2 regions of the Thioalkalivibrio sp. ALJ2 genome follow, and region 1 is predicted to be linked to the other one. Evidence: riboswitches for the same ligand, from Rfam matches in the RefSeq annotation. Region 1 holds a riboswitch; the other holds the start of a gene.
The links. A riboswitch is a leader RNA that binds a small molecule or an ion and turns the genes downstream of it on or off. The one in region 1 is predicted to bind cobalamin.
Positions count from the first base shown of each region.

Region 1 (8,697 bases):
CGACGTGGTGCGCCAGTATGGCGAGCCGCTGGAACTGATGCTGACCGCACTGACCTGGATCGACCTGGCATCCGCCGCCGCGCAGCTATCCGCACAGATGAATGCCCATGCCCCGCGGTTGGAGGCGGAGGCCGGGGTGGAACTGATCGAGGCCTACCACCCGCTGCTGTTGTTGCAGTTCGCCGAGGGCAACGGGCCGCAGCCGGTGCCGCTGTCGATCCGGCTGGATGGCGAGCAGCCCCTGTTGCTGATCACCGGGCCGAATACCGGCGGCAAGACGGTCGCGCTGAAGACGCTCGGGCTGCTGGTCACCATGGCCTGGTGCGGGCTGCATATCCCGGCCGAGCAGGACTGCCGCATCGGGCGCTTCGATCAGGTGATGGTCGATGTCGGCGACCATCAAAGCCTGTTCCACCACCTGTCCACGTTTGCCGGCCATGTGGAGGTTCTGAAGCGGATTCTTGATCACGCGGGGTCGGAGACCCTGATCCTGCTGGACGAGCTGGGTACGGGCACCGACCCCGACGAGGGCGCGGCACTGGCGATGGCGATGCTGGACGAGTTGCGTGCGCGTGGCACGCGCGGGATTGTGAATACCCACCTGGCGCCCCTGAAGGACTATGCCGCCCAGCACGCGGGCATCGTGAACGCCTCGATGCAGTTCGATGCCGAGACGCTGTCCCCGACCTACCGGCTGCTGATTGGCGAGCCGGGTGTGTCCTTTGGTCTTACGATTGCCGAGAAGAACGGGCTGCCGGCCCAGCTGGTTGCCCGTGCGCGCGAGCATTTCGCCGAACTCCCCACCGCCCAGGCCGGGGGCGATGCCGGCAAGGCGTGAGCCCCGAGCGAGGCGTTACCACATGAGGTCGTCGGGGACGACGTAGTCCTTGTACGGGTCGTCGGGATCGGGCTCGGAACCGCCGCTTTCCTCGGCCGGGATAACCAGCGGCCATTCGGCATCCCGCTCGCGGATCTTGTCCGCTATATCGCGCGGGATTACGCGGAACCCCTTGCTCGGGTGCAGCTCCAGGCCGGCCAGCGCCGCGCGGCCGTCGACCAGGCGCTTGCGGGTGTCCTCGGTCACCGGCAGGTGGCGGACCTGCCCGTCGAACTGGAAGTGATAGTCGATCGCGGCGTCGCCAGTGGGGATCGGGGCCAGGTGCTGGTTCACCAGCTCGCGAATCTGCGCCCGGCGCGCGCGGCGTTCGGCCTTTTCCTGCCGTTCCTGGTTCTTCTCCCGCGAGCGTTGGGCCTGCTCGGCTTGACGAGCCGCAGCGGCGCTAGCCTCGGCGTCGGCGGGCTTGCCCTTTTTCTTTTTCGGTTGTGTCTTCTGGGCCTTGTGCTTCTGGCTCTTGGCCTTGCGCACCTGTTTTTCGTCCACCAGCCCGGCCTTCAGGAGCTGATTGCGCAGATCGTCCGACATGCCGCTTGCCTGTAGAAAATGTGTCGGGAGGATAGCCCGAACCTCTGCTATGTGCAGCCGACGTGTGTAAGTTCGGGTAATCCGTCCAGGATCTCGGTCATGGGAAGGGTGGGAAACAGCAGGTGTAAACGCCGCGCAAGATCGGGGGTCGCAGCGGGATTGCCCAGCGCCTGCGTGCGCTGACACAGTCGCATCGCAGCCGTGCGCTCGCAAGCCAGCTCCAGCCCTTTCACGGCGTCGTACAGGGCTTGGCGTTGTCGCTCATCGGGGCTGTTGGGCTTGAGACGGCGGCGCAGGGCGCGCACGCGCGAGGTGGTTTGCTCGCGCCAGCGCGCGGCGGCCTGCATCAGCGCCTGCCAGTCGTGTGTGTGTACTCGCCGTGGGTACCACAGGGCGAACAGGGCGAGGATGGCATCGACCTCATGGGCGTCCTGCCAGTTCAGCAGGCGTTTCCGTGCGGGGGCGCAGGCCCATATCCGCAGGGCGAAATCCCAGAAGCAGTCGAAGTCGTGTGGCCGGGCGGCCTCAGGCACTACTGGCGGCGGGCGTAAAGGTCACGCCGGCGGTGCTGCGCAGGGTCGTCGGCTCGAGGATCTCGAGATCCCGGGTGTGCAGGTTGATTACCCCCTGGTTGCGCAGCTGTGTGAACAGGCGGCTGATGGTCTCCTGAGTCAGCCCCAGGTGGTTCGCGATGTCGGCGCGCGACATCGGGAGGTAGAAGCGCTCGGTGGACAGGCCCCGTGCACGATGCCGCTCCGACAGGGTGACGAGGAATGTGGCCAGGCGCTGCTCCGCCGTGCGCTGCCCGAGCAGGGCATGCAGGCTTTCGTCCTGAGCCAGCCCCTGGCTCATCACGTTCATCATGTGCTGGCGGAATGTCGGAAGCCTGCCGGCGAGGTCGTCCACATGGGTGTACGGGACTGCGCAGACACTGGTGGATTCGAGGGCGACCGCGCTGACCGGATGTTTTCTGGAGTGGATCGCATCCAGCCCCAGCAGATCGCCTGCGAGGGCGAAGCCGGTGATTTGCTCGGTACCGTCGTCGCCGATCAGAACGGTCTTCAACGCCCCGGTGCGTACGGCAAACAGGGTGTCGAAGCGCTCGCCCATGCCGAACAGCAAGGCCCCCTTTTCGATCGGACGGCGTTGCTGCACGATCTCGTCGAGTTGCCAGAGTTCGTTTTGTGGCAGCCCCATCGGCAGACAGAGCTGGCGCAGGGTGCAGTGTTCGCAGGCTTGGGTCGGGCGCAGTGTCATGTGCTCAGGTTAGCGGTTTTGCCATCGGTGAGGGAAGGTGTGTGAGGCCCCCGTGAGGGAAGGTGTGTGAGGCCCCCGTATAGAGGTTGCCCGTATGAGGAATTCCGGTATTGTGAGTGTGGAACCTTTTGGAGTGGCAGGGATCAGCCAATTCAGAGGCTTGCGGCGGAGCGAGTGCGATATCTAGACTCTGTTTAATATAGCAGGCGATTCGCATGGGAAGGGACGCAATGATCGAACGGATGCTGAACGAATACATGCACCACGGCACGCTGATCCTGCGCGAGCCGGACGGGAGCGAGCGCCGTTTCGGGCAGGGGGCACCCGAGATCACGCTGCAGGTCCATGATCGGGCGGCCCTCAAGCGCATCGCGCGAGATCCCGGGTTTCAGCTGGGCGAAACCTATATGGACGGGCTCTGGTCGCCGGGTCCCGAGGGCATCCGGGTGTTTCTGGATGTGGCCATGCGCAACTTCGCGCCCAGATTCCAGCGTCGTGTGCACCCGCTGGTGTGCATGTTTCGCGCGGTCCTCGAGCAGGGCAACCGTATCGCGCGCAGCTACCAGAACATCTCCCATCATTACGACGTGGACGAGTGGCTGTTCCGCCGTTTTCTCGACGAAGGCATGTTCTACAGCTGTGCCTATTTCGAGCGCCCGGACATGACCCTGGAGGAGGCCCAGCAGGCCAAGTGCGCGATGCTGCGCAAGAAGCTGGTGCTGGAGCCCGGTCAGCGGGTGCTGGATATCGGCTGCGGCTGGGGTGGGCTGGCCTTTCACCTGGCCGAGAACGCCGATGTCCAGGTGGACGGAATCACCCTGTCCCGGGAGCAGCTGCGAGTGGCCCAGGCCGAGGCGAAGCGCCGCGGGCTGGACGATCGCGTGCGCTTTTTCTATCAGGACTACCGCGAACACGACGACCAGTACGACCGGATCGTCAGTGTCGGCATGTTTGAGCATGTCGGCGTGCCCAATTACGGCACGTTCTTCCAGCGGGTGAACGACCTGCTCAAGGACGATGGCGTGGCCGTCCTGCACACGATTGGCCGCCAGGGGCCTCCGGGGACCACCAACCCCTGGCTGAGCAAGTACATCTTCCCTGGCGGTTATACCCCGGCACTGTCCGAGGTGATGGAGGCGTTGGAGCCGACCCCGCTGCATACCACCGATATCGAGTTCTGGCGGCTGCACTATGCGGAGACGCTCGCCGAGTGGTATCGGCGGTTCCAGAACATCCGTGCCGAGGCAGTGGGCCACTTCGACGAGCGCTTCTGCCGCATGTGGGAGTTCTATCTGGCCAGTTGCGAGGCGACCTTCCGCTGGTGGCGCCAGGTGGTGTTCCACATCCAGGTGGCCAAACAGCAGGATGCCGTGCCGCTCACCCGCGACTATCTGTATGCCGACGAGGCGCCCAAGGTGGTTTCGACGCCGCCGGGGGAGGCGGCAGTCCGGGGTCGCAGTGCTGCGTAGGGATTGCGGACTACTTCCTGGCTCCCTGAACATTTTTTCCTGACCGGGCACCCGCAACCGGTCTGTTTTCCCTACACTTCACGGAAACGCTGAGGGGGCAGGGACGACGCGTGTTTGGCAGGTTTCGCAAGCGGCAACAGCGGCAGGAGGCCCCCCAGGCCGCCAGTCCGAGCCAGGACCATGTGCTGATCGAGGCGGCCGGACGCAGCCGGATCACCGAGGTCGCGGCGACCGCGCGCAAGGTGCCCTGGTCGCTCAACATGCTGCAGCTGCTGTGGGCGGCCGGCCCGGTGACCTTCCTCGCGATGCAGGGGGGCTATTTCCTGGGCTTTGGCCACGCCGCCCCGGCCCAGAATTTCATCTTTTTTGCCGTCTACACGCTGCTGTTCGGGGTGATTGGCCTGCTGGCGCGGTTTATTGCCGATGCCACGCGGGGCAAGCGGCAGGAGCGCTCACGCGATCAGCTGCGCAATACGATCGACTTTTTGCCGGACCTGCTGTTCGTGACCCGCGACCTGGCGATGGCCGAGATGGCGCCGGACATGCGGCGACGCAAGGCCGCCGAGGTTCTGCTTCATGAGGTGGATATCTCGCCGGAAGGCGTCGCGGTCGCGGTGCGCGAGATGACCGGCGATACCAGCCTCGCAGCAGCGGCCGAGCAGATCGAGATCTACCGTCGGCTGGGGCTGCGCTCGCGCGTCGCGGATCTGGTGGATGCCACTGCGGATGCTCGTCTGGCCGCGCTGGAAAAACTGCACCACGATGCCTCCGAACTGGCGGATCCGCTGCGCGACCGGCTTCAGGGCGTCGCGCCAACCCGTGAGGATGGCGTCCGGCGGATCGATCAATTTCTGGACCGCCTGTTTTCAGCGGCGGACTCGGATGACCTGTCGCGCTGCACACTGGATGATACGCAGGCCATGTTTGTACTGGCCTTCGAGATGGTCAACGGGCGGCAGATCCGGCGGCTGAGTTTCGAATGGTCGGGTGGTTGGCGGTTGGGGCATGCGCTGGATCGGCTGGAGTATCAGGGCAACCGTTTCCGCGTCGCTCAGGCGGGTGTGATCAGTCGCCTGCGCTCGCTCGCGATGTTGCTGGCGCAAAGCCCGGCCAGTGGCCTGGATCCGCAGGTCCTGCGTTCGCCGACTCTGGGTATCGGGCGCGAGGTGCTGGATGCACTTTCGCAACTGGAACAGTCCCGCCCCGCTGTGAATTCGCCGGAAGGCCGCCTGCTGGGGCGGGCGCTGCGTCATGTCGAAGACCTGCGCGCGGCGCGGGACCAGCTCATGCAGGCGCAGAGTCGCTATACCGCCGCGGTCGAGCGCTGGGAGGCGCTGCGACGACAGCAGGTCGAGAGAAAGGGGCAGCAGAGCTGGTTCAAGCGCAGTGCGCGCGGTATCCGCGTGAGCGAGGAGGTGATCGAGCTGGCGGACGACCAGAAGCTGCGCCTGGCCGACCGGTTCTGTGAGTACCTGTCCGAGCTCGGCATCCGGCGCGAGGGCGACCTGTTCTACTTTGGTGGGCACCCACTGGATGCGGACACCGCCAAGCGCATCGGCATCCAGCTCGCACTGATTCTGGAGCCTCTGGTCGACCTGACCAACCCGAGTATCCAGCGCGCGATCTATGCGAATCCCGCCGCCTATCTCGGAGGCCTGTACGTCGGCATGAGTGCGGATGCCAAGGCGGGGTTGGGTTCGGCGATGGTGCGTATGGTGCGTCAGGATCTCAGCCGTATGGCGGAATGGCTGGCCCTGCGTCTGACGCGCATCTACCATCTGCCGCTGTCCGACTCCATGCGTGATTTCCTGGTACGGCAATATGGCGCCAATCCCGACCGCCTGGAGATGCTGGCCGCCCATCCGGTGGAGGAGGGCGCGCAGGCGGCGCCGGTGGCTTTGCGTGCCGAACGGTCGCCGGAATTTGACGCCATGCTGCAGGACAAGTCCTGGGGGCGGTTGCTCAAGAGCGGCGCACGTTATGTGCAGGCCGAGGCCCAGCGATCCTGACGCCGCGCATTTCCCGGGTCTGGTAATTTCTTGACCAACTGTGTAGGCTTTCGTGCGTTTTCTGGTGCCCCTCGGCGTGTCTCGCCGAGGGGTTAAACGGGAAGTTCGGTGAGCCCGCTACAGGTATCTGGATGCCTGCGGACGAATCCGACGCTGCCCCCGCAACGGTAATCGAGCGAGAGGCCATGACGGCCTCTGATGGTCGCGGCACACGCCACTGAACGGAATCGTTCGGGAAGGCGCCGCACCGGAACGCTCGTCAGCCCGGAGACCGGCCAGGGAATGATCGCGCGGCATGCGGCGGGCATGCGAGGCGGATGATCGGGCCTGGTCGCATAGCGGCTGTGCCCGGTCCCCCTCGTGTCTCTCTCCCCCCTGCCTGCGTGGTCCCGACGAATTTACGGCGTGCGGGCGGCTCGCCGGGAGACACGGACGACATGAAACGCACAGCACTTTCCACGGCCATCCTGCTGGCCACCACCCCGGTCCTCGCCGAGACGCCGGACGCCGATTCCGAAGCGCACACCCTCGACGTGGTCCAGGTCACGGCCGCGCGCGTCGCGCAGACGGTCGACGAGACCCTGTCCTCGGTCACCGTCATCGATCGCGAAGAGATCGAGCGCCTGCAGCCGCAGCAGTTCACCGACCTGCTGGAGGGCCGCGCCGGGATCGAGACCTCCCAGAACAGTGCGTTTGGCAAGACTACTTCGGTCTATACGCGTGGCACGAGTTCCGACCACACCCTGCTCCTGATCGACGGCGTGCGCATGGGGTCGGCCACCAGTGGCGGGGCAAGCTGGCAGTTCCTGCCACCGGAGGAGATCGAGCGCGTCGAAGTGGTGCGCGGACCGCGTACCAGCATCTACGGCTCCGACGCCATTGGCGGCGTGGTGCAGGTCTTTACCCGCGAGGGCCAGAAGGGGCCGCCCAGGGTCAACGCGTTTGTCGGGGGCGGCAGCTTCAACACCTGGGAAACGGGTGTGGGCGTCGCCGGCGGAACCGAGAACACGAACTACAGCTTCTCGCTCAGCCATTTCGAGACCGACGGCATCAATGTGCAGGATGACGTTGGAGACGATGACCGTGACGGCTACGACAACACCTCGCTTGCGACCAAGGTGACCCATCGACTAGACAATGGGATTGAGGTTTTCGGCAACGTACTGTACTCGGAAGGGGAGTCAGAGTTTGACAGTACGGAGGGAGATGACTACACCGACTTTGTCCATGCAGCCCTCCGTGCGGGGTTCCGCATCCCGGTGAATAACCGTTGGGATACTGAGCTGAGTGTTGCACATGCACGTGATGAAAATGATCGCTATGTGGATGGGGAATTCACATCGCGTTATGACACGAAGCGTGATTCGATCGACTGGTTGAACGAAATCGTCCTGTCGGACCAGCTGTTCCTCACGGCAGGCGTTGACGCCCGTGAGGACCGTATTCAGGTCGATGATCCTGGGCTAAGAGAGGGATTCGGTACGGACGAATATGAGGAGACCAGCCGCTACAACATTGGTGGGTTTGGGGTTCTCCAAGCCGATCTAGGCCGGCATACTTTGGAGGGTTCGTTACGATACGACGACAATGAACAGTTCGGTAGTAAAACTACCGGTCAAGTCGCCTGGGGATTCCAGGTCGCGGAAGCATGGCGACTGCGGGCTTCTTACGGGACAGCATTCAAGGCCCCAACGTTTAACGAACTTTACCATCCTGACATCGGGTTTTTCCGCGGCAACCCTGACCTTGATCCAGAGGAATCTGAAACTTTCGAAATAGGGGCCCGTTATTCGGCGGGATCCGGATATCTTGATTTGAGCGCTTTCGAGACACGAGTTGAAAACTTGATTGCAGGGTTCGCTCCACCGGAAAACGTTGAGGAAGCACGAATTCGGGGAGTCGAAGTGGATGGCCGATACGAATTTGGCCAATGGCTTTCAGGCGCTTCACTGACCCTACTGGATGCCCGAGACCGGGAAACGGGAAACGAGTTGCAGAGACGCTCTCCCATTACGGCCCGTATGGATCTCGATCGGAAGTTTCAGCGTTTCTCAATGGGCGGGTCGGTGATTGCGAAGAGCCGTTCGTATAACGACGCCAATAACGACGAGCGCCTTTCCGGCTACGGCCTGCTCAATCTGCGTGCGAGCTATCAGATTGCGCCGGAATGGCAGATTCAGGCGACGGTCAATAACGTGTTCGACAAGGACTACGAGACCGCCGGAGGGTACAACCAGCCGGGTCGGGCCGCTTTCGTCAAGCTGCGCTACCAGCAGAGGTGATGCATGGGTAATCGACTGTCAAAGATTGCGACCCGCACGGGTGACGAAGGCCGGACTGGCCTGGGGGATGGCTCGCGGGTAGATAAGGACAGCCACCGCGTCGAGGCGTTTGGTGACGTGGACGAGCTGAACAGTGTCGTGGGCCGGGTACTGGTCCACGATCTCCCGGAAGAGGTTCGGCGCGTGCTGGCCCTGGTTCAGCACGAGCTGTTCGACCTGGGGGCGGAGCTGGCGGTGCCGGGGCATCAGGCGCTACC
Region 1 covers NZ_KB899554.1:1,034,786-1,043,482, forward strand. Annotated here, with positions in the region: gene F468_RS0104890 (DNA mismatch repair protein MutS) at 1-838, shown strand, start outside; gene F468_RS0104895 (DUF2058 domain-containing protein) at 854-1,423, opposite strand; gene F468_RS0104900 (TIGR02444 family protein) at 1,471-1,956, opposite strand; gene fnr (fumarate/nitrate reduction transcriptional regulator Fnr) at 1,949-2,680, opposite strand; gene F468_RS0104910 (cyclopropane-fatty-acyl-phospholipid synthase family protein) at 2,911-4,149, shown strand; gene F468_RS0104915 (hypothetical protein) at 4,260-6,158, shown strand; cobalamin riboswitch at 6,204-6,453, shown strand; gene F468_RS0104920 (TonB-dependent receptor domain-containing protein) at 6,596-8,440, shown strand; gene F468_RS0104925 (cob(I)yrinic acid a,c-diamide adenosyltransferase) at 8,444-8,697, shown strand, end outside.

Region 2 (8,697 bases), on a different contig from region 1:
GCACCTTGCCGCCATAACGCACATGGCGCTGCAGCTCGTCTTCCCAGCCCTGCTCGCGCAGCCAGGCGAGGTCGTCGCGCACGGACTTGGACCCCGGAAGGATGACCAGGTCCGCCGGCTGCAGCGACTCGCCCGGGCCGGCGAAGCGAAGGTCCACACCCGGGTGCAGGCGCAGCGGATCGAAATCGGTATGGTTGGAGATGCGCGGCAGGGCCGGCACGACGACCTTCAGGGCATCCACCGCCTTTTCCGGCACCGCCTCGCGCGGCAGGGCGTCCTCGGCGTCCAGGTACAGCCCGTGCAGATACGGGATCACGCCCAGCACCGGCTTGCCGGTCTCCTGCTCCAGCCAGTCCAGTCCCGGCTGGAGGAGCGAGATATCGCCGCGAAAGCGGTTGATCACGAAGCCCTGCACCCGCGCGCGCTCCGTCGCGCTCAGCAACGCCAGCGTACCGACCAGATGCGCGAACACGCCGCCACGGTCGATATCCGCGACCAGGATCACCGGACAGTCCACCGCCTCGGCAAACCCCATGTTGGCAATATCGCCTGCGCGCAGGTTGATCTCTGCCGGCGAGCCCGCCCCTTCCACCAGCACGTGCGCATACTGCGCGGTCAGCCGTCGATGCGAGGCCAGCACGGCCTCGCGGGCGACGGGCTTGTAGTCATGGTAGGCACGAGCATCCAGCTCGGCCGCAGGACGGCCGTGGATGATCACCTGCGCCCCCTGATCGGAGCTGGGCTTGAGCAGCACCGGATTCATGTCGGTATGCGGCTCCAGGCCGCAGGCGGCGGCCTGCAGGGCCTGGGCGCGCCCGATCTCGCCGCCGTCCAGGGTCACTGCACTGTTCAGCGCCATGTTCTGCGGCTTGAACGGCACCACCGACAGCCCACGGCGATGCAGCACCCGCGCCAGACCGGCCACCAGCACGCTCTTGCCGGCATCCGAGGTGGTCCCCTGCACCATCAGCGTGGTCGCGCTCACAACGCCTCCAGTCCCTGTTCCAGGCGGTGCCATTGGGCCTCGTCGCCCGGCAGCCCGAAACGCAGGCTGGCGGGGTCGTCGAAACGCCGCACCAGGATCGCCTGTCGCGCCAGCGCATCCTGAACCGCGACCGCATCATCGCGGCGCCCCCAGCGAAACAGTGCGGTGCCACCTTCGGTAGCGATTCCGTACCGCCGCAGCAGCTCTTCCAACCGCGCACCCGCCGCGGTCAGGTTCGCGCGCGTCTGCTCCTGCCAGGCGCGATCCTCCAGCGCTCGGGTGGCCGCCCAGCGCGCCGGGCCGGACAGCGCCCACGGACCCAGCCGCTCCGCCAGCGCCGCCCGCAGCGCCGGCTCCGCCGCCAGGAATCCGACCCGCGCCCCGGCCAGACCGAAGAACTTGCCCAGCGACCGCAGCACCAATAGCCCCGGGCCCAGGTCCGTGCCCGGGTCGGCCGCCAACAGGCTGTGCCGGGGGCTGGTATCCATGAAGGCCTCGTCCACCACCAGCCAGCCGCCGCGTGCCGCAAGCCCCCTATGCCAGCGCAGCAGCGTCTCCACGGTCACGCGCAGTCCAGTCGGGTTGTTCGGGTTGACCAGTACCAGCACATCCAGCTGCGGCAGGCGTGCCTCGATCGCGGCCGGCGCCGCGTCGCCAAGCGCAGGAAGCGCCTCGACCCGATGCCCGGCCATGCGCCAGGCCCGCGCGTGTTCGTTGTAACTGGGCGCGAGGAGGCCAACCCGAGCAGCCGCTGGGCGAAGCTGTGGCAGCAGCTGGATGGCCGCCTGCGAGCCCGCCAGGGGCAACAGCCCTTTGCAGCCGTAGTACCGCGCCGCGGCCACCTCCAGACCGTCGTCGGGCTCCGGCAGGCGCGCCCAGACGTCCGCCGGGGGCATGGGCAGCGGATAGCCGTGCGGGTTGATGCCGGTAGACAGGTCCAGCCATTGCTCCGGCGCCACCCCGTAATGCCTGGCAGCTGCGCGCAGTCCGCCACCATGCACCTGGGTTAGCACGGCCCCGGTCGGTGCCGGCCGCGCTCTGTTCAGCTCAGAAGATCGCAAGGCTCACCCCGATGACAAGCACGCCCATCCACAGCGCCAGCGCCCGATCCACCAGCCCCATCGCCGCACGGATGCCGGCGGCATCCGGTGCCGCGCCCATCCCCAGGCGCGGACGCCACTGACGCTCGCCGTGATACTGGCTGGCACCGCCCAGCACCAGCCCCAGTGCGCCCGCCCCAGCGGCCATTACCGGCCCAGCGTTCGGGCTCTTCCAGGCCGCGGCCTGCTCGCCCCAGCACTGCAGGGCATCGCGAGTGCGCCCGGCCAGGGCATAGGCCAGCGCGGTCATGCGCGCCGGGACCCAGTTCAGCAGGTCATCCAGCCGCGCCGCGGTCCAGCCAAAGCGCGTGTAACGCGCATTGCGGTAGCCCCACATCGCATCCAGCGTGTTCACCAGGCGATACAGCACCACCCCCGGCGCACCGGCCACCAGGAACCAGAAAATGGTGCCGAACAGGGCATCGTTGCCGTTCTCCAGTACCGACTCCACCGCCGCGCCGCTGACCCCTGCCACATCCAGGGCCTCGCTGTCGCGACTGACCAGCATCTGCACCTGCTGCCGCGCCTGGCCCAGATCGCCGGCCTCCAGCGCCCGGGCCACGCGCTCGGCGTGTTCGTCGAGGCTGCGCCAGCCCAGCGCCAACGCCAGTACCAGCAGCCCTACCAGCCAGACCGGCAGGAGCTGCTGCAACCAGACCGTCAGCAGCACAAAGGGCACCACCAGGACGGCCAGAAGCAGCGCGCCGCGGGCCCGACCATCGCGGTAGAACCGGGCCTCCAGGCGCTGGACCAGCAGCCCGAACCCGGCCAGCGGGTGCCAGCGGCGCGGATCGCCGATCAGGCGATCCAGCACCAGCGCACCAAGCAGCGTGAGGAACGCGATCAGCATCGGGTCATCCACTCGCTGAGGAACCGCCGGGTGCGTCGGTACGGCTGCCCCAGCGATTCTCGAACACCAGTTCGTCCAGCGACCGTCGCTGATCCCAGCCCTCGGTTTCCAGCATCGGCCGCTCGTAGAACGCATCCACATGACCCAGACAAAGGATCGCGATCGGCCAGGCCCCTTTCGGCATCCCCAGCTCCCCGGCCAGCCAGTCCGGGTCGAACAGCGACACCCAGCCCATGCCCAGGCCCTCGGCCCGGGCCGCGAGCCACAGGTTCTGGATCGCACACGCGGCGGAGCACAGGTCCATCTCCGGGATGGTGCGCCGACCCAGCACGTAGCGCTCGCGCCCATCGGTCAACGCGACCACCAGCAGCTCGCCGGCATCGCGGATGCCTTCGAGCTTCAGACGGTGCACCTCGGCGGCACGCTCGCCGCAGGCCTCGGCCGTGCGTGTCTGCTCCGCCGCCACATGCCCGTGCAACGCATCGCGCAGCCGCGCGTCGGTCACCCGCAGAAAGCGCCAGGGCTGCATGTAGCCCACGCTGGGCGCCTGGTGCGCGGCCTCCAGCAGGCGCCGCAGGGTATCGGGGTCCACCGGGTCCGGGCGGAAATGCCGCATGTCCCGGCGCTCGCCGATCACGCGATAGACCGCTGCGCGCTCCGCCGAGGCGAACGCGTTCGGATTCTCTTCTGACTGGTTGGGAGCTGGGGCCGTCATGAGGTTCCGTCGAGGCGACGGCGCGGCGAAGACACGAAGGAACAGGCTTTTAGGAACGCACCTGCGCCCTCGACCGTTGCCCGCCGCACGGTCGCAGGATGAATCACCGCCAGGCCGGTCTCCGGGCTTGCGAGCGTCGGGGGATGCCGACCGGCAGACGCCTTCCCGGGCACAGGACCCAGTGGCCAGTCTGCCGAGCGATTTACCGCTCGCTTACCGTTGCGGGGGCAGCGCCGGACTTGCACCAGCTTCCCGTTTCACCTGCCAACTGCAGGCACCTGACGAAAGCGGAGCATGATACGCGCTCAGGGTGCCCCCGACCAATTTGGGCACCAAACCATCTTGCCCTTGCTGCTATGATGAGGCGCTTTCGCTGCCCGTGCGGCGCCCCGAAAACACGGTATTGTTTACGTTACGAACAATCCACAACATTCGGATTTTTAATGACTTTCACTTCCCTCAAACGCCAGTTAACGGCCCTTGCCGCGCTACTCCTGTGCGCGGGGCCGACACTGGCCGAACCGGTCACGGTGACCGACGATGACGATCGCGAGGTCACGCTCGACCGGCCCGCCGAACGTATCGTCAGCCTGGCCCCGCACATCACGGAAGTCCTGTTCGCCGTCGGCGCCGGAGAGCAGCTGGTCGGCGTCACGCATCACAGCGACTTCCCGCCGGAGGCGGAGATGATCCCGCGAGTCGGTGGCTACAGCCGCATCGACCTGGAACGCGTGGTCGAGATGGACCCGGACCTGGTGGTCGCCTGGCGCAGTGGCAACTCCAGCTCGCAGATCGAGCGCCTGCGCGATCTGGGGCTGAACGTCTATGTCTCGGAACCGCGCAGTTTCGAGGGCGTGGCCTCCAGCATGCGTCGCATGGCGCAGCTGGCCGGTACCGAGGAACGCGGCGAGGAGGCGGTGCAGGCCTTTCTCGACGAGATCGAGACGTTGCGGCTGGACTATTCCGACCGTGACCCGGTCCCGCTGTTCTACCAGGTCTGGGAACAGCCCCTGATGACGGTCAACGACGATCACCTGATCGGCGAGGCCATCCGCCTGTGCGGGGGCAAGAACGTGTTCGGTCACCTGGACCGCCTGGTGCCGCGCATGGACCGCGAGGCCGTGATCGAGGCCGACCCGGAGGTGATCATCGGTGGCGGCATGGGCGAAGACCGGCCGGACTGGGTAATTGCCTGGGAACAATGGGAGGACATGACTGCGGTGCAGCGCGACAACCTGTTCTTTATCCCGCCGTCGCTGCTCCAGCGTCACACCCCGCGGATTGCCGAAGGGACCCGGCTGATGTGCGAAGAGCTGGAACGGGCCCGTTCACGCCGGGACGACTGACCAGCCGTGACGCGCTCCTTCCTCCTCGCCACGGGGGTCCTGCTCCCGGCGTCGCTGCTTGCGATCCTGATCGCGCTGGCCTATGGCAGCGTCGCCATTGCCCCCGGCGACCTGCTCGCGGTGATTCAGGGCGAAGGGAGCCGCCTGCACAACACGCTGGTACTGGAACTGCGCCTGCCACGCGCCCTGGCCGCATTCGCCGCCGGCGGGCTGCTGGGCGTCGCCGGTGCCCTGATGCAGGTGTTGCTGCGCAATCCGCTGGCCGATCCCTATGTGCTGGGCCTCTCCGGCGGGGCTTCGGTGGGTGCCCTGCTGGCCATGCTCGCGGGGCTGTCGATGTTCTCGGTCTCGGTCGCCGCATTCGCAGGCGCGCTGCTGTCCACGGTGATCGTGTTCGGCCTGGCGCACGGCACCGGCAGCTGGACGCCGACCCGATTGCTGCTGACCGGCGTGGTCGTGGCGGCCGGCTGGGGCGCCGTGATCAGCTTCCTGCTCGCCGTGAGCCCGACCGCGGAGCTGCCCGGGATGCTGTACTGGCTGATGGGCGATGTCTCCCACGCCCGCAACCCCTACCCCGCCTGGGGTGTGCTGGTGCTGGTCGTGTTGCTGGCCCTGCCGCTGGGACGGACGCTGAACGTGCTGGCGCGCGGCCCGATGCAGGCGGCCGCACTGGGCGTGGCCGTGCGGCCGGTGGAATGGACGATCTACGTCGCGGCGGCACTGATCACCGCCACGGCGGTCATGCAGGTCGGTGCGGTGGGCTTCGTCGGACTAATCGTGCCGCACATGCTCCGGCTGATCTTCGGCAACGACCAGCGCGTGATCCTGCCGGCCTCGGCACTCGGCGGCGGCATCCTACTGACGCTGGCCGACACCCTCGCCCGTACGATGATCGCCCCGGAGCAGTTGCCCGTCGGCGTGATCACCGCGATGCTGGGCGTCCCCGTGTTCCTGTTCCTGCTGTACCGGAGCCGCTGATGCCTCCGCACACCGCCGATCCCCAACTCCACGGCGATCCACACGCGTCCGGCACCGAGAGCGTGCACGAGGTGCCAGGGCCGGACACCCTGCTGGCCACCCACGATCTGGTCATCGACATCCCGGAACGCGCCAGCGGTTCGCCCCTGGACCTGACCATCAACCCGGGACAGTGCTGGGGCATCCTCGGCCCGAACGGCGCGGGCAAGAGCACCCTGCTGCATACCCTGGCCGGGCTGCGCGCGGCCCGCACCGGAGAGATCCATGTGCAAGGCCGCCCGCTCCCTGAATACTCGCGAGCGCATCTGGCGCGCGAGCTGGGCCTGGTGTTTCAGAAGCACCACGACGGCTTCCCTGCAACAGTACTGGAGACGGCTCTGATCGGCCGCCACCCGTACCTGCGGCCCTGGGACATCGAGTCCGCCGAGGACTACGCCCAGGCCCGCGCCGCCCTGGCCCGCATGGATCTGGCGGAACTGGAGCACCGCCTGGTGGATACCCTGTCCGGTGGCGAGCGCCAGCGCCTGGCCATCGCCACCGTACTCACCCAGAACCCGCGGCTCCTGCTGCTGGACGAGCCCACCAGCCAGCTCGACCTGCACCACCAGGTGGCGGTGCTGGACCATATACGGGGCATCGCCCGGGACAACCGCGCCGCGATCCTGGTGCTGCACGACGTGAACCTGGCGGTACGCTACTGCGATCACCTCCTGCTGATGTTCCCCGACGGAAAGGCCTGCTGGGGCCCCACCCGAACCATGCTGGTGCCCTCCGCGCTGGAACGGCTGTACAACCAGCCACTGAGCACCGGCGAGATCGACGGCCAGCCGGTCTTCATGCCGACCATCCCGTAACGAGGAATCCCGGTGGAATTCTTTCGCACCCTGCCCCTGCAAGCTGTCGCCGATTCCCTGCAGGCCGAGCTGACCGTACCGGCCCTGCCCCGGCTTTGCCCCGCCATTGACGCCCTTGTTGAAGAGACCGGGCCCGATGCCGGCGTCGTCTACTGCCTGTGGGGCGAGTTTCGTGTCCGGCGCGAGTGCATCAATGGCGGTGTGCGCTTCACCCTGCCGAGCTGCCCGAACGCCCTCGCCTGGACCCTGACGACCGGGCATCCGCCGAAGCCGGAGGCGGTCATGCTGCACCTGACCATCAACCGCCAGGAACACGACCCGGATTTCGTGGAGAGTCTTGAATTCTTTGCCGATAGCTGGCTGGAGCTGACATCGCTGCAACCGCCCCATGACAGGCCCTGACTGCAATTTTCTTTTGCTTTTATGGTCGGTATGGTTGCAGGGTTAATCAAGGGAAACACTGATGAATGTACACACTCGCGTTGGCACCCCAGGTTCTCCGAGACAAGGCGCGGTGCGCAGCCGGTAGTGGTTCTACCGGCAAGGGCCGCAACGCAGGATCGGGGAACCTGGGGTGCCAACCCCACAAGCCATTGAATGCAAGGGCTCGAGTCGCTTTTGCGCGCGCACGGCGTTGCGGCTCCCTTGTGCAGAATGACTGCACGGCGGTCACCGCGCCTTGTTCGCACGCAAAAGCAACTCGAGCGCGAGCGTGTACATTTATCAGTGTTTCCCTAGGAGAAGTCATGACCCCCACACCGCCGGACAGCGTACGCACAGCCCACCCGACCCAGGACGGCGCGGGTGTGAAGATTCGCCGCATCCATGACTTTCGCGGCGGCCTGGATCCCTTCCTGATGCTGGACGAGCTGAAGGCCAGTGCGAAGGAGGACTACATCGGTGGTTTCCCCTCCCACCCGCATCGCGGGTTCGAGACGCTGACCTACCTCGTCCATGGCGGCCTGACCCACGAAGATTCGATGGGCAACCAGGGTCGTGTGGAGGCCGGCGAGGCGCAGTGGATGAGCGCCGGGCGCGGGGTCATCCACTCCGAGATGCCCCTGCTGGACTCGGACGGGCTGCACGGCTTCCAGCTATGGGTAAACCTGCCGGCACGGCGCAAGATGGACCCGCCGCGTTACCGCGACGTGCGCGCCGACGCGATGCGCCACCTGCCGGAAGACGACGGCCCGCTGCACTTCAAGGCGATCGCTGGCTCCTGGCAAACCAGCGCCGGGGATACCGAAGGCCCGCTGGATCAGATCGGCGAAGGTGCGGCCATGGCGGACCTGAGCCTGCCCGCGGGCTACCGGCTGTCGCTGGCCGTCCAGCTGGAAGACCGGGTGCTCGCCTATGTCTATGACGGCGAGCTCACTGGTCTGAAGACGGGCCAAATGGGCACCTGGAGCGGGCAGACGCAGATCCACCTGATCGCACAGCAGGACGCGCGAGTGCTGCTGTTCAAGGGCCGCCCGCTGGGCGAACCGATCGCCCACTACGGCCCGTTCGTGATGAACACCCCCGACGAGATCGAGCAGGCGATCAGCGACTACCAGTCCGGCCAGCTCGCGGCCGAACCGGCCAGCATCGACTGATCCGGCAGGGTCTGACTCTGGCAGGGGCTTTCGCGGGCAAGCCCGCTCCCACAGACTTCAGGGTAGCGCCGGGTAAAAGTCATCGCTCTACCCACTGCCCCCTGTGGGAGCCGCCTTGGCGGCGAAGCCCCTGCCCACGCCGGCCCAGTCACCCGCCCGCTAGTCACTCGCCTCGTTGCCGTCCTCGCGCGCCCAGCCCATCGTACGCTTTACGGCCTTCTTCCAGCCCCGGTAGTAGCGGTCGCGGGTGGCCGCATCCATCTGCGGCTCGAAT
Region 2 covers NZ_KB899561.1:79,678-88,374, reverse strand. Annotated here, with positions in the region: gene F468_RS0113455 (cobyric acid synthase) at 1-985, opposite strand, end outside; gene cobD (threonine-phosphate decarboxylase CobD) at 982-1,944, opposite strand; gene cbiB (adenosylcobinamide-phosphate synthase CbiB) at 2,033-2,935, opposite strand; gene bluB (5,6-dimethylbenzimidazole synthase) at 2,940-3,650, opposite strand; cobalamin riboswitch at 3,745-3,947, opposite strand; gene F468_RS0113435 (cobalamin-binding protein) at 4,094-4,996, shown strand; gene F468_RS0113430 (iron ABC transporter permease) at 5,003-5,974, shown strand; gene F468_RS0113425 (ABC transporter ATP-binding protein) at 5,974-6,828, shown strand; gene F468_RS0113420 (hypothetical protein) at 6,841-7,230, shown strand; gene F468_RS0113415 (pirin family protein) at 7,575-8,423, shown strand; gene glpK (glycerol kinase GlpK) at 8,583-8,697, opposite strand, start outside.
Region 2: linked by a shared signal. The riboswitch ahead of bluB (5,6-dimethylbenzimidazole synthase) and the one ahead of F468_RS0104920 (TonB-dependent receptor domain-containing protein) in region 1 are both predicted to bind cobalamin.